Regions from separate parts of the Bradyrhizobium sp. Kon58 genome, predicted to be linked through region 3. Evidence: predicted binding sites of a transcription regulator. Region 3 holds the regulator's gene; each other region holds the start of a gene.
The links. The regulator PhoB, encoded in region 3, activates phosphate uptake and scavenging genes when phosphate is short. The targets are predictions, from matches to a motif close to TGTCATNNANCTGTCAT.
Positions count from the first base shown of each region.

Region 1: a site for PhoB is predicted at 2,035-2,051, ahead of phnC (phosphonate ABC transporter ATP-binding protein). Genes of this name have one in related genera too.
Region 2: a site for PhoB is predicted at 1,544-1,560, ahead of AC0L20_RS02160 (acetoacetate decarboxylase). Genes of this name have one in related genera too.

Region 1 is NZ_JBVVOT010000042.1:31,683-34,747, forward strand. Features, by position in the region: gene AC0L20_RS36460 (DUF1045 domain-containing protein) at 1-127, opposite strand, end outside; gene AC0L20_RS36465 (alpha-D-ribose 1-methylphosphonate 5-triphosphate diphosphatase) at 146-1,321, opposite strand; gene AC0L20_RS36470 (transferase hexapeptide repeat family protein) at 1,318-1,989, opposite strand; gene phnC (phosphonate ABC transporter ATP-binding protein) at 2,173-2,982, shown strand; gene phnD (phosphonate ABC transporter substrate-binding protein) at 3,046-3,065, shown strand, end outside.
Region 2 is NZ_JBVVOT010000001.1:422,294-425,358, reverse strand. Features, by position in the region: gene AC0L20_RS02165 (patatin-like phospholipase family protein) at 340-1,503, opposite strand; gene AC0L20_RS02160 (acetoacetate decarboxylase) at 1,734-2,516, shown strand; gene AC0L20_RS02155 (transporter) at 2,626-3,065, shown strand, end outside.
Region 3 is NZ_JBVVOT010000016.1:23,397-26,461, reverse strand. Features, by position in the region: gene AC0L20_RS24130 (GcrA family cell cycle regulator) at 421-933, shown strand; gene phoB (phosphate regulon transcriptional regulator PhoB) at 1,143-1,850, opposite strand; gene phoU (phosphate signaling complex protein PhoU) at 1,873-2,589, opposite strand; gene pstB (phosphate ABC transporter ATP-binding protein PstB) at 2,600-3,065, opposite strand, start outside.

The DNA.
Region 1 (3,065 bases), on a different contig from region 3:
CCTCGGCGGGAAAGGGTAGCTCGTTGCCGGTATAGGCATCGTAGCCGAGCAACTCCGCGCCGAAGCGGGAGAGGGCGCTGTCGCTGCCTGCAGCAAAATAGATCGCGTAACGGGGGAAACTTGTCATCGTCCGAGCATAGCGGGTTTATGCCGCGACGACAGCTTCGCGCGGGGTAGCTGCCATGCCAAGCAACCGCGTCGCGTCGGTGAGATGCACGAGCTTGCCGCCCGATATCACGGCGATCAGCCGCGGCCGCAGCGGCACGTTGTCGTCGACCAGCAGAATGTCCGCGCGCCGGCCTTCCGCGAGCACGCCGCGATCGGCAAGACCGGTCGCGCGCGCGGGCGCGGCGGAGACCAGGTTCCAGGCCTGCGTCAGCGGCAGCACGCCATCGGCGGCGAGGCGGAACGCAGCGAGCAGCTGCGCGGGATAGTAGTAGTCCGAGGCCAGCACCGAGCAGAGCCCCTTGGCGATCATGTCGGATGCCTTGGTCCAGCCGGTGTGGCTGCCGCCGCGCACGACGTTCGGCGCGCCGTAGACGATGGCGTCACCATGGCTTGCCGCCGCCCGCGCCGTCTCCTCGTTGATCGGAAACTCTGCGATCGCCACGCCCATGGCGCGAAAGCCCTCGCGCATCACCGGCGTCGCATCGTCGTGCGAGAGCATCCGCACGTCGGCGGCGCGGGCCGTCGCGGCCAGCCGCGACACCGAAGCCGGCACTTCACCGGCGCGGGAGAGCACACGCCCGACCAGCCGGTCGAAATCTTCGCTCGACAGGCCGGTGCGCTTGCGGGGCTTGGCCATGTCCCCCACCGTGCCGTCCATGTGGTCGTTGAAGGCGAACAGGTCGACGCGGCCCTCAGCGAGCCACTGGCTGATCTCGGTTTCGGCATCGAGATTGTAGGTCTCGTGGCGCAGATGAAAGCGGGTGTCGGCCGCGAATTGCGGGCGCAGCCGTTCGATCGCCTCCATCAGGCCGCGCGCATTGTCGGCGCTGCGCAGGCCCGGCTCCCACGAACAGGTCGTGGCGTGAAACACAGTCGTGATGCCGTTGCTGATGGCCTGGCGGTCGCTATCGGCGAGCGCCACGTCGATCGGAAAATCGACTCCGGCGCGCGGCATCATCTGCCGCTCAAAGGCATCGCCATGCAGATCGACGATGCCCGGCAGGACCAGCAGGTTGCGCGCGTCGATCGCAAGCCGCGTCCGGCCGCGAGACGCATCGATCTCTGCGATGTCCGTTCCGGACAGGGCAAGAGAAGTTTCGACGAGCTCGGAGCCGATCAGGGTCCGGCCGCCCTCAAGGAAAATGTCTGTCACGCGACCGCGCTTGATTTGCTGCCATGAGGACTGTTGAGAGAACTTCCTCGTGCTTCATACGTCGAGAGAAAATCTTCAATCCCGAGCTTGCGGAAATCGGGCAATGCTGCACGCAATTTGTCGTGATCCCAATCCCACCAGGCGAGGCTGGCGAGCCGTCCGGCGACGTCTTCCGAGAACCGCCGCCGCACGATGCGCGCCGGATTGCCGGCGACGATGGTGTAGGCCGGCACGTCCTTGGTGACGATGGCGCCGGCCGCGATCACCGCGCCGGTGCCGATGTTGCGACCCGGCAGCACGATGGCGCCATGGCCGATCCAGACGTCATGGCCGATATGGACGTGATGCTGGCGCCGCCAGTCGAAGAATTCCGTGTCGTCGCTCTCGCCTTCGAAGTAGGCGCTCGAGCGATAGGTGAAGTGCGCCTGCGTGGCGCGGTGCATCGGGTGATTGCCCGGATTGATCCGTGTCATCGCCGCGATCGAGCAGAATTTTCCGATCGTGGTGTAGGTGATCTGGGCGTCGTTCACGACATAGGAGTAATCGCCCATCGTCACCTCGTGCAGCATCGTGCGGGCGCCGACCTCCGTGTAGGCCCCAAGCCTGGTGTCGTGCAGCTTCGCCGAGGGATCGATGGTCGGCTGGACCGAAAGAGTCTTGGCGGCCATGTTGCATCCGAACGAGAGGGCGGGCGTTTCTCTTCGAGTGGCTTGATGACAATGTCATGACGACACGATGACAGGGGATGAACTGGGGATGACGTGTGTAGGATCGCCGCACCGCAACGTCCGTGTCACACAAGTGTCAAGCGCCGGCGTTAGCGGTGGGTCCCAGCTACTCTGGAGCCCTGCATGCTGGTGGTTGATGGTCTGACGTGTCGCTTCGGCGTGAAAGCCGCGGTGGACGATGCCTCGTTTCAAGTCTCTCCCGGCGGCTTCGTCGGCGTGATCGGACGGTCCGGAGCCGGCAAGTCGACCCTGCTGCGGACCATCAACCGTCTCGCGACCCCTTCGCAGGGCCGCATCCTGTTCGACGGCCTCGACGTCACCGCGCTGCGCGGCAAGGAGCTGCGGCAGTGGCGGGCGCGCTCGGCGATGATCTTTCAGCAGTTCAATCTGGTCGGCCGGCTCGATGTTCTCACCAACGTTCTGATGGGACGGCTCGCGACGATGCCGGCCTGGCGCTCGTTGTCGCAGACCTGGCCCGAGCAGGACAAGGCGCTGGCGATGTCCGCGCTCGAACAGTTCGATATCGCCCCGCTCGCAGCCCAGCGCGCCGATCAGCTCTCCGGCGGCCAGCAGCAGCGCGTCGCGATCGCCCGCGCGCTGGTGCAGCAGCCCGACATCATCCTCGCCGACGAGCCGATCGCCTCGCTCGATCCCCGCAACACCAAGATCGTGATGGATGCGCTTTTGCGCATCAACAAGCATTTCGGCATCACCGTGCTCTGCAATCTGCATTCGCTCGACCTGGCGCGCAGCTATTGCGACCGCCTGATCGGTATGGCGCAGGGGCGCGTGGTGTTCGACGGCGCGCCGGCCGAGTTGACCGAGCACGTTGCGCGCGAGCTCTACGATCTCGAAGCCGCCGATGTCATGGGCGGCACGCCTGCACCGGTGCGACAAGGCATTCCGGCGCTTGGAACGGCGGCCGCCGCCTGAGCGGCGCCGCATCAGGACTCACCAGTTTTGCGTCAACCGACCTCAACCAATGAAGAGGCTATCATGATTACTCGCAGATTGAT
Region 2 (3,065 bases), on a different contig from region 3:
GTCTTGTGGTGATGCTCTGCCCAACCGGGTCAGCACATCAGCGATCCGCAAGGCGACGGGGGCAATAGTGCATCGCTCCCCGGGGAGAGCGCGTCATAAGCCTTAAAACCATTCGCGCAGGGAAGGCCGGTTGCCGGCGTCACCTGTCGTCCACCCCGTGCGCGTCTTGCTCGCACACGGGACTACGGGTGCCAGCCGGCGCCCGGCCTTCCCTGCGCCCTTTCTTTCGAGAGGGTGCGAAGACGAGAGCAAAGCTCGGGCAAAATGAGCCGCGAGAATGCGAAAGTGTGCCTGCAACCCGGGAACGGGAATTGGGTGATCGCGATGGGGTCGATAGAGCTACGCGCTCTCCGTCTCACGGTGCACGTCGTGCACCACGAGGCCCATGCCTTCGTCGGGCATCTTGATCCAGTCACGGCGCTTCAGGGTACGCTTGGTGTCTTCGTAGCCGGAGGTCCAGTGCTCGCGCATCGAGGTGCCCGAGAATTCGTGGTCCTTGGCGTCGCCCTCATAGGCCTTCTGTTGGTAGATCAGATGCAGGATCGCGATCTCCGGCATGTGGCGCAGGTTTGACTTGAGTTTGCGCTCCTCCTCGGAGAGCTGCTCGCCGGGCAGCTTGGCCAAGGCCTTGTAGAGCAGGACCTTGAGGTTGTGGGTTCGGCGGTAGACGTCGGTGTTGTGGCGGGTGCGCGAGGAATACATGATGTCCTTGTGGCGGGCCATCACGTCCTGGATCGAGCGCGGCAGCACGCCCCGCGCACTGAAGAGGTCGACCTGGAACACCAGGGAATTGAGCGCGTCCTCCTGGTCGAGCAGGTGCTGAAGCGGCGTGTTGGAAACGATGCCGCCGTCCCAGAAATGATCGGTGCCGATCCGTACCATCGGCAGTGCCGGGGGCAGGGCTCCGGAAGCCATGATGTGCTCCGGCTCGATCTCGTCATGGGAGTTGTCGAAATAGATGAAATTGCCGGAGAGCACGTTCACGGCGCCGACCGCGAAGCGAACCTTCTTCTCGTTGATGAGGTCGAAGTCGACCAGCTCGAGCAGGCTCTCCTTCAGCGGCATCGTGTCGTAATAGCTGGTGGCGGTCCGGGCTCCGACCGGGCTGAGCCAGGGATTGACTTGATGCGGGCTGAAGAAGCCCGGCTGGCCCATTGCCGACGTCATCCAGGCGCTGGTGAGATTGCGCCACTGGCGGAAGATGTCTCCGTCAGGCGTGTAGTGCCAGATCTTGCGGTTGGTGATGCGCTCCCAGAAGATGCGCAGCGCCTCAAGTCGCTTCTCCGGCTTGTTGCCGGCGATGATGGCGGAGTTGATCGCGCCGATCGAGACGCCGCAGACCCAGTCGGGCTCGATGCCGGCTTCGTGCAGTGCCTGGTAGACGCCGGCCTGGTAGGCGCCGAGCGCGCCGCCACCTTGCAGTACCAGCGCGACGCGGTCGCAGCGCTCGGGCCGCCAACCTCGTGAAGAAGGCTGATGTGTCTGATATGTGCGGGCGTCCATGGTCGGTGCTCCCTGTTTCGCCAAACGATTGCGTCCGGCGGTGACGGCGTAATGACAATTCCGGCGCCGATGCATCGCTTGCATGCGCCATGATCGCCTTGGGAATGGCTGCGGTCGTGCGGCTGACGGAAATCCTTCACATCGCAGTCAATGACGGCGGCTAGCAATCTGCATCGCCGCCTGACGCTGCCGGGCGGGCATCACATGAGCACCACGAGAGGAGACCGGCGATGCGCAGGGAAGATTTACTGAGACTTCCGTCGATGCCGGCGGCCGGGCCGAGCTATCCGGCCGGGCCCTATCGCTTCGTCAACCGCGAATTCCTCGTCATCACCTACGAGACCGATCCGGACCTGATCCGCGCCGGCCTGCCTGAGCCGCTGGAGCCGATCGACCAGCCGATTGTGCATTACGAGTGGATCCGGATGCCGGACTCTTCCGGCTTCGGCAGCTACACCGAATCCGGCCTCGTCATCCCCGCGCGCTTGCACGGCGAGGAGGTTAATTTTGTCTCGCAGATGTATCTGGACGACGATCCGCCGATCGCCGCCGGGCGCGAGATCTGGGGCTTCCCCAAGAAATACGCCCATCCCAAACTCGAGATCGTCAAGGACACGCTGACGGGCACGCTGGAATATGCCGGCCAGCTCGTCGCCATGGGCACGATGGGCTACAAGCACGAGAGCATGGCCGGCAATGGCGATCTGACCCGGGCGACACTGTCGAAGACGCAGATCAATCTGAAGATGATCCCCGGCGTCGACGGACGCCTTGAGATCTGCCAGCTGGTCGCGATCAACCTCATCGACATCGTGCCGAAGGGCTCCTGGATGGGGCCGGGCCGGCTGCATCTGGTGCCGCATGTCAACGCGCCCGTCGCCGATTTCCCGGTCCGCCGCTGCCTCGGCGCGCATCATTACATCGCCGACCTGACGCTGCCGTTCGGCCGCGTCGTGCACGACTACATCAGGGAAGCCGAGGCGGTGGCCGCGACCGGGCTGGCGGCCGAGTAGGGCGGCATCATCAAACTGTAACAATGCCGTAATTGAGTACCCGCGAGGGTCCGGAAGATGCCGTCAGCCATCTTCCGGAGCGGGGCTTTCGTTGACGGTGGGGTTGGTCATGGCTGAGCCGGCGAAGCTTGTCAGCGCGACATCGGATTTCGTGCCTGGCATTCCTGGCCTGGTGTGGGCGTTCCGCCTCCACAACGACGGCAGCGCCGAGGCGCTGCCGATCGACCAGCCGATCGAGTTCAGTCACGACGGCCGGCTCTGGCTGCATTTCAACCTCACGGACACGCGTTCACGGCCGTGGATCGCCGCGTCGCAGCTGCCGCCGCTCGCGCGCGAGCTCTTGCTGTCCAACGACACCTTCCAGCAGCTTCACGTCATCGACCACTGCGTCTACGGCGTGTTCTCCGACCTCGTGCGCGACATTGGCAGCGCGACGGAGGAGACCGCGTTCCTGCGCTTCGCCATGACCGAGCGGCTCCTGATCAGCGGCCGCCATCAGGCGCTGTGCTCGGCGGATGCGACACGCCGGGTGCTCGAAGGCGGCTACCG
Region 3 (3,065 bases):
GCATTGCGCAACGCACCATCGACCGGCCCGGAAAACGAAACGTGCCGCCTCTTGAGGGCGGCACGTGCGACTATCTTAGGCCTGGTGAAACGGGTGTCAATGCCGCCCGGAAAGCCTCGCGAAACGCTGAATCCGTAGTCTTGCGGTGCCGATTTTGCGGGATTTAGCCACGGAACATGTGGAAGCGAGTCGGCGGACTCTTGCGCGGGAGTCACGCCATATTGTAGCGTTTGGATTGTCAGATACGACATCTCGTGCAGTGGTTCTGATCTTTAAGTCCTTATGTACCGGCGTAAACGTTCGGGCGTTCAAGACGCGCCCGGCGAGCCTTAAGGGATTCTGACGGCACGGGTTTTTGAAGGCTTAGGCATTCGCTGCGAGGCCCCAGGATGGCTGGCGCGCAGCGAGGGAAAGGGTGCAATGACGGTTTTGACCTGGTCCGATGATCGCGTCGAGCAGCTGAAAAAGCTCTGGGAGGCCGGACTTTCGGCCAGCCAGATCGCGGCGGAGCTCGGCAATGTGACCCGCAATGCCGTGATCGGCAAAGTGCACAGGCTCGGCCTTTCGGGCCGCGCCAAGAGCCCATCGTCGGCAGCGCCCCGGCCGCGCAAGGCGCGCCCCGCGCAGCACATGATGCGGGTGAGCCGCCCGATCTCGCGCGGCAACACCGCGCTGGCGCAGGCCTTCGAGGTCGAGGCTGAGCCGGATCCGGTCACCTACGACAACGTGGTGCCGATGAGCCAGCGGCTGTCGCTGCTGGAATTGAACGAGGCGACCTGCCATTGGCCGGTCGGCGATCCCTCGAGCCCGGACTTCTTCTTCTGCGGTGGACGGGCGTTGTCCGGCCTGCCCTACTGCGCCCAGCACTCGCGCGTTGCGTACCAGCCGGCGTCGGATCGGCGCCGCGCACCGGTGAAGCCGGGTCCGCGGTAAGCTAGCGCACGATCAGTCATCACGCGCGGCGCCTCAACAAATGCAGTGTCGTCCCGGCGAAGGCCGGGACCCATACTCCGAGCACTTAGTTGTTGTGCGAAAGGGTAACTCCGAGTCTTCGCCAAACCGCGCCCTGTGGTTATGGGTCCCGGCCTTCGCCGGGACGACATCGGACATGTCACGGCAGTTAGTAACCTAACCGCAGAAACCTACACCTGCTCCGCCTTCGCAAACCGATCATCCAGCGCGTAACCGGCGCCGCGGACGGTGCGGATCGGGTCCTGCTCGCGGCCGAGATTGAGCAACTTACGCAGGCGGCCGATATGCACGTCGACGGTACGCTCGTCGATATAGATGTCGCGGCCCCAGACGCTGTCGAGCAGCTGCTCGCGCGAGAACACCCGTCCCGGGTGCTCCAGGAAGAACTCCAGCAGGCGATATTCGGTCGGACCGAGATCGATCGGCCGGCCCGAGCGCGCCACGCGGCGCTTGTCGCGGTCGAGCTCGATGTCGCCAAAAGCAAGGACGGTGGCGAGCCGCTCGGGGCTTGCGCGCCGCAGCAGGCCTTTCACGCGCGCCAGCAGCTCCGGCACCGAGAACGGCTTGACGATGTAATCGTCGGCGCCGGTCGCAAGACCCCGCACCCGCTCGCTCTCCTCGCCGCGCGCGGTGAGCATGATGATCGGGAGCTGCTTGGTCTCGGGACGGGTGCGAAGCCGCCGGCACAATTCGATGCCTGACAGGCCCGGCAGCATCCAGTCGAGCACGATCAGATCGGGGATGTGCTCCTTGAGGCGGGTATCGGCGTCGTCGCCGCGCATCACCGTCTCGACGTCATAGCCGTCGCCTTCGAGGTTGTAGCGGAGAAGCTCGGTCAGGGCTTCCTCGTCCTCAACCACCATAATGCGTGCGCCCATCGGGTCGTCGCTCCTTAAGTCTTCAGGTGTTCGGTACCGTGTTGGCAAAGGTCGTCATGTCGCCCTTCGGCCGCTTGTCGGTGATCGCCTGGCCCTCGATCATGTAGAACACGGTCTCGGCGATGTTGGTGGCGTGGTCGCCGATCCGCTCGATGTTCTTGGCGCAGAACATCAAATGAATACAGAACGAGATGTTGCGCGGATCCTCCATCATGTAGGTCAGGAGCTCGCGGAACAGCGAGGTGCAGATGGCGTCGACTTCCTCGTCACCCTTCCACACTGCCATCGCCGCCGGCAAATCATGCGCGGCATAAGCGTCCAGCACCGACTTGACCTGCTGTTGCACGAGGTCGGTCATGTGCTCGAGGCCGCGGAACAGCTTGAGCGGATGGAAGTCCGTCTCCAGCGCCGCGACGCGCTTGCCCATGTTCTTGGCGAGGTCGCCGATGCGCTCGAGATCGGTCGCGACGCGCATGGCGCCGACGATCTCGCGCAGATCGACCGCCATCGGCTGGCGGCGGGCGATGGTGAGCACCGCGCGCTCCTCGATGCGCTTCTGCAGCGCGTCGAGCTCGGTGTCGATGGCGACGACACGCTGGCCGAGGGGGACGTCGCGGCGGATCAATGCGTCGACGGACTCGACGATCATGCGCTCGGCGATGCCGCCCATCTCGGCGACCAGGCGCGTGAGTTCCTGGAGGTCGGTGTCGAAGGCCTTTGCGGTATGTTCAGAACCCATGTCGCGTCTCCTAGCCGAACCGGCCGGTGATGTAATCCTGCGTGCGCCGGTCGGTCGGCGACGTGAAGATTTTGCTGGTGTCGTCGAACTCGATCAGCTCGCCGAGATACATGAAGGCAGTCTTGTCGGAGACGCGCGCCGCCTGCTGCATGTTGTGGGTGACGATCGCGATCGTGTAATCCTCGGACAGCTCCTGGATCAGCTCCTCGACCTTGGCGGTCGAGATCGGGTCGAGCGCCGAACAGGGTTCGTCGAACAGGATCACCTCGGGCCGCACCGCGACGGTGCGGGCGATGCAGAGGCGCTGCTGCTGGCCGCCGGAGAGCGACAGGCCTGAGGCGTTGAGCTTGTCCTTGACCTCGTTCCACAGCGCGCCGCCGCGCAGCGCCTTCTCGACGCGGCCGTCCATCTCGGACTTCGAGATCTTCTCATAGAGACGGATGCCGAACGCGATGTTCTCGTAGATCGTCATCGGG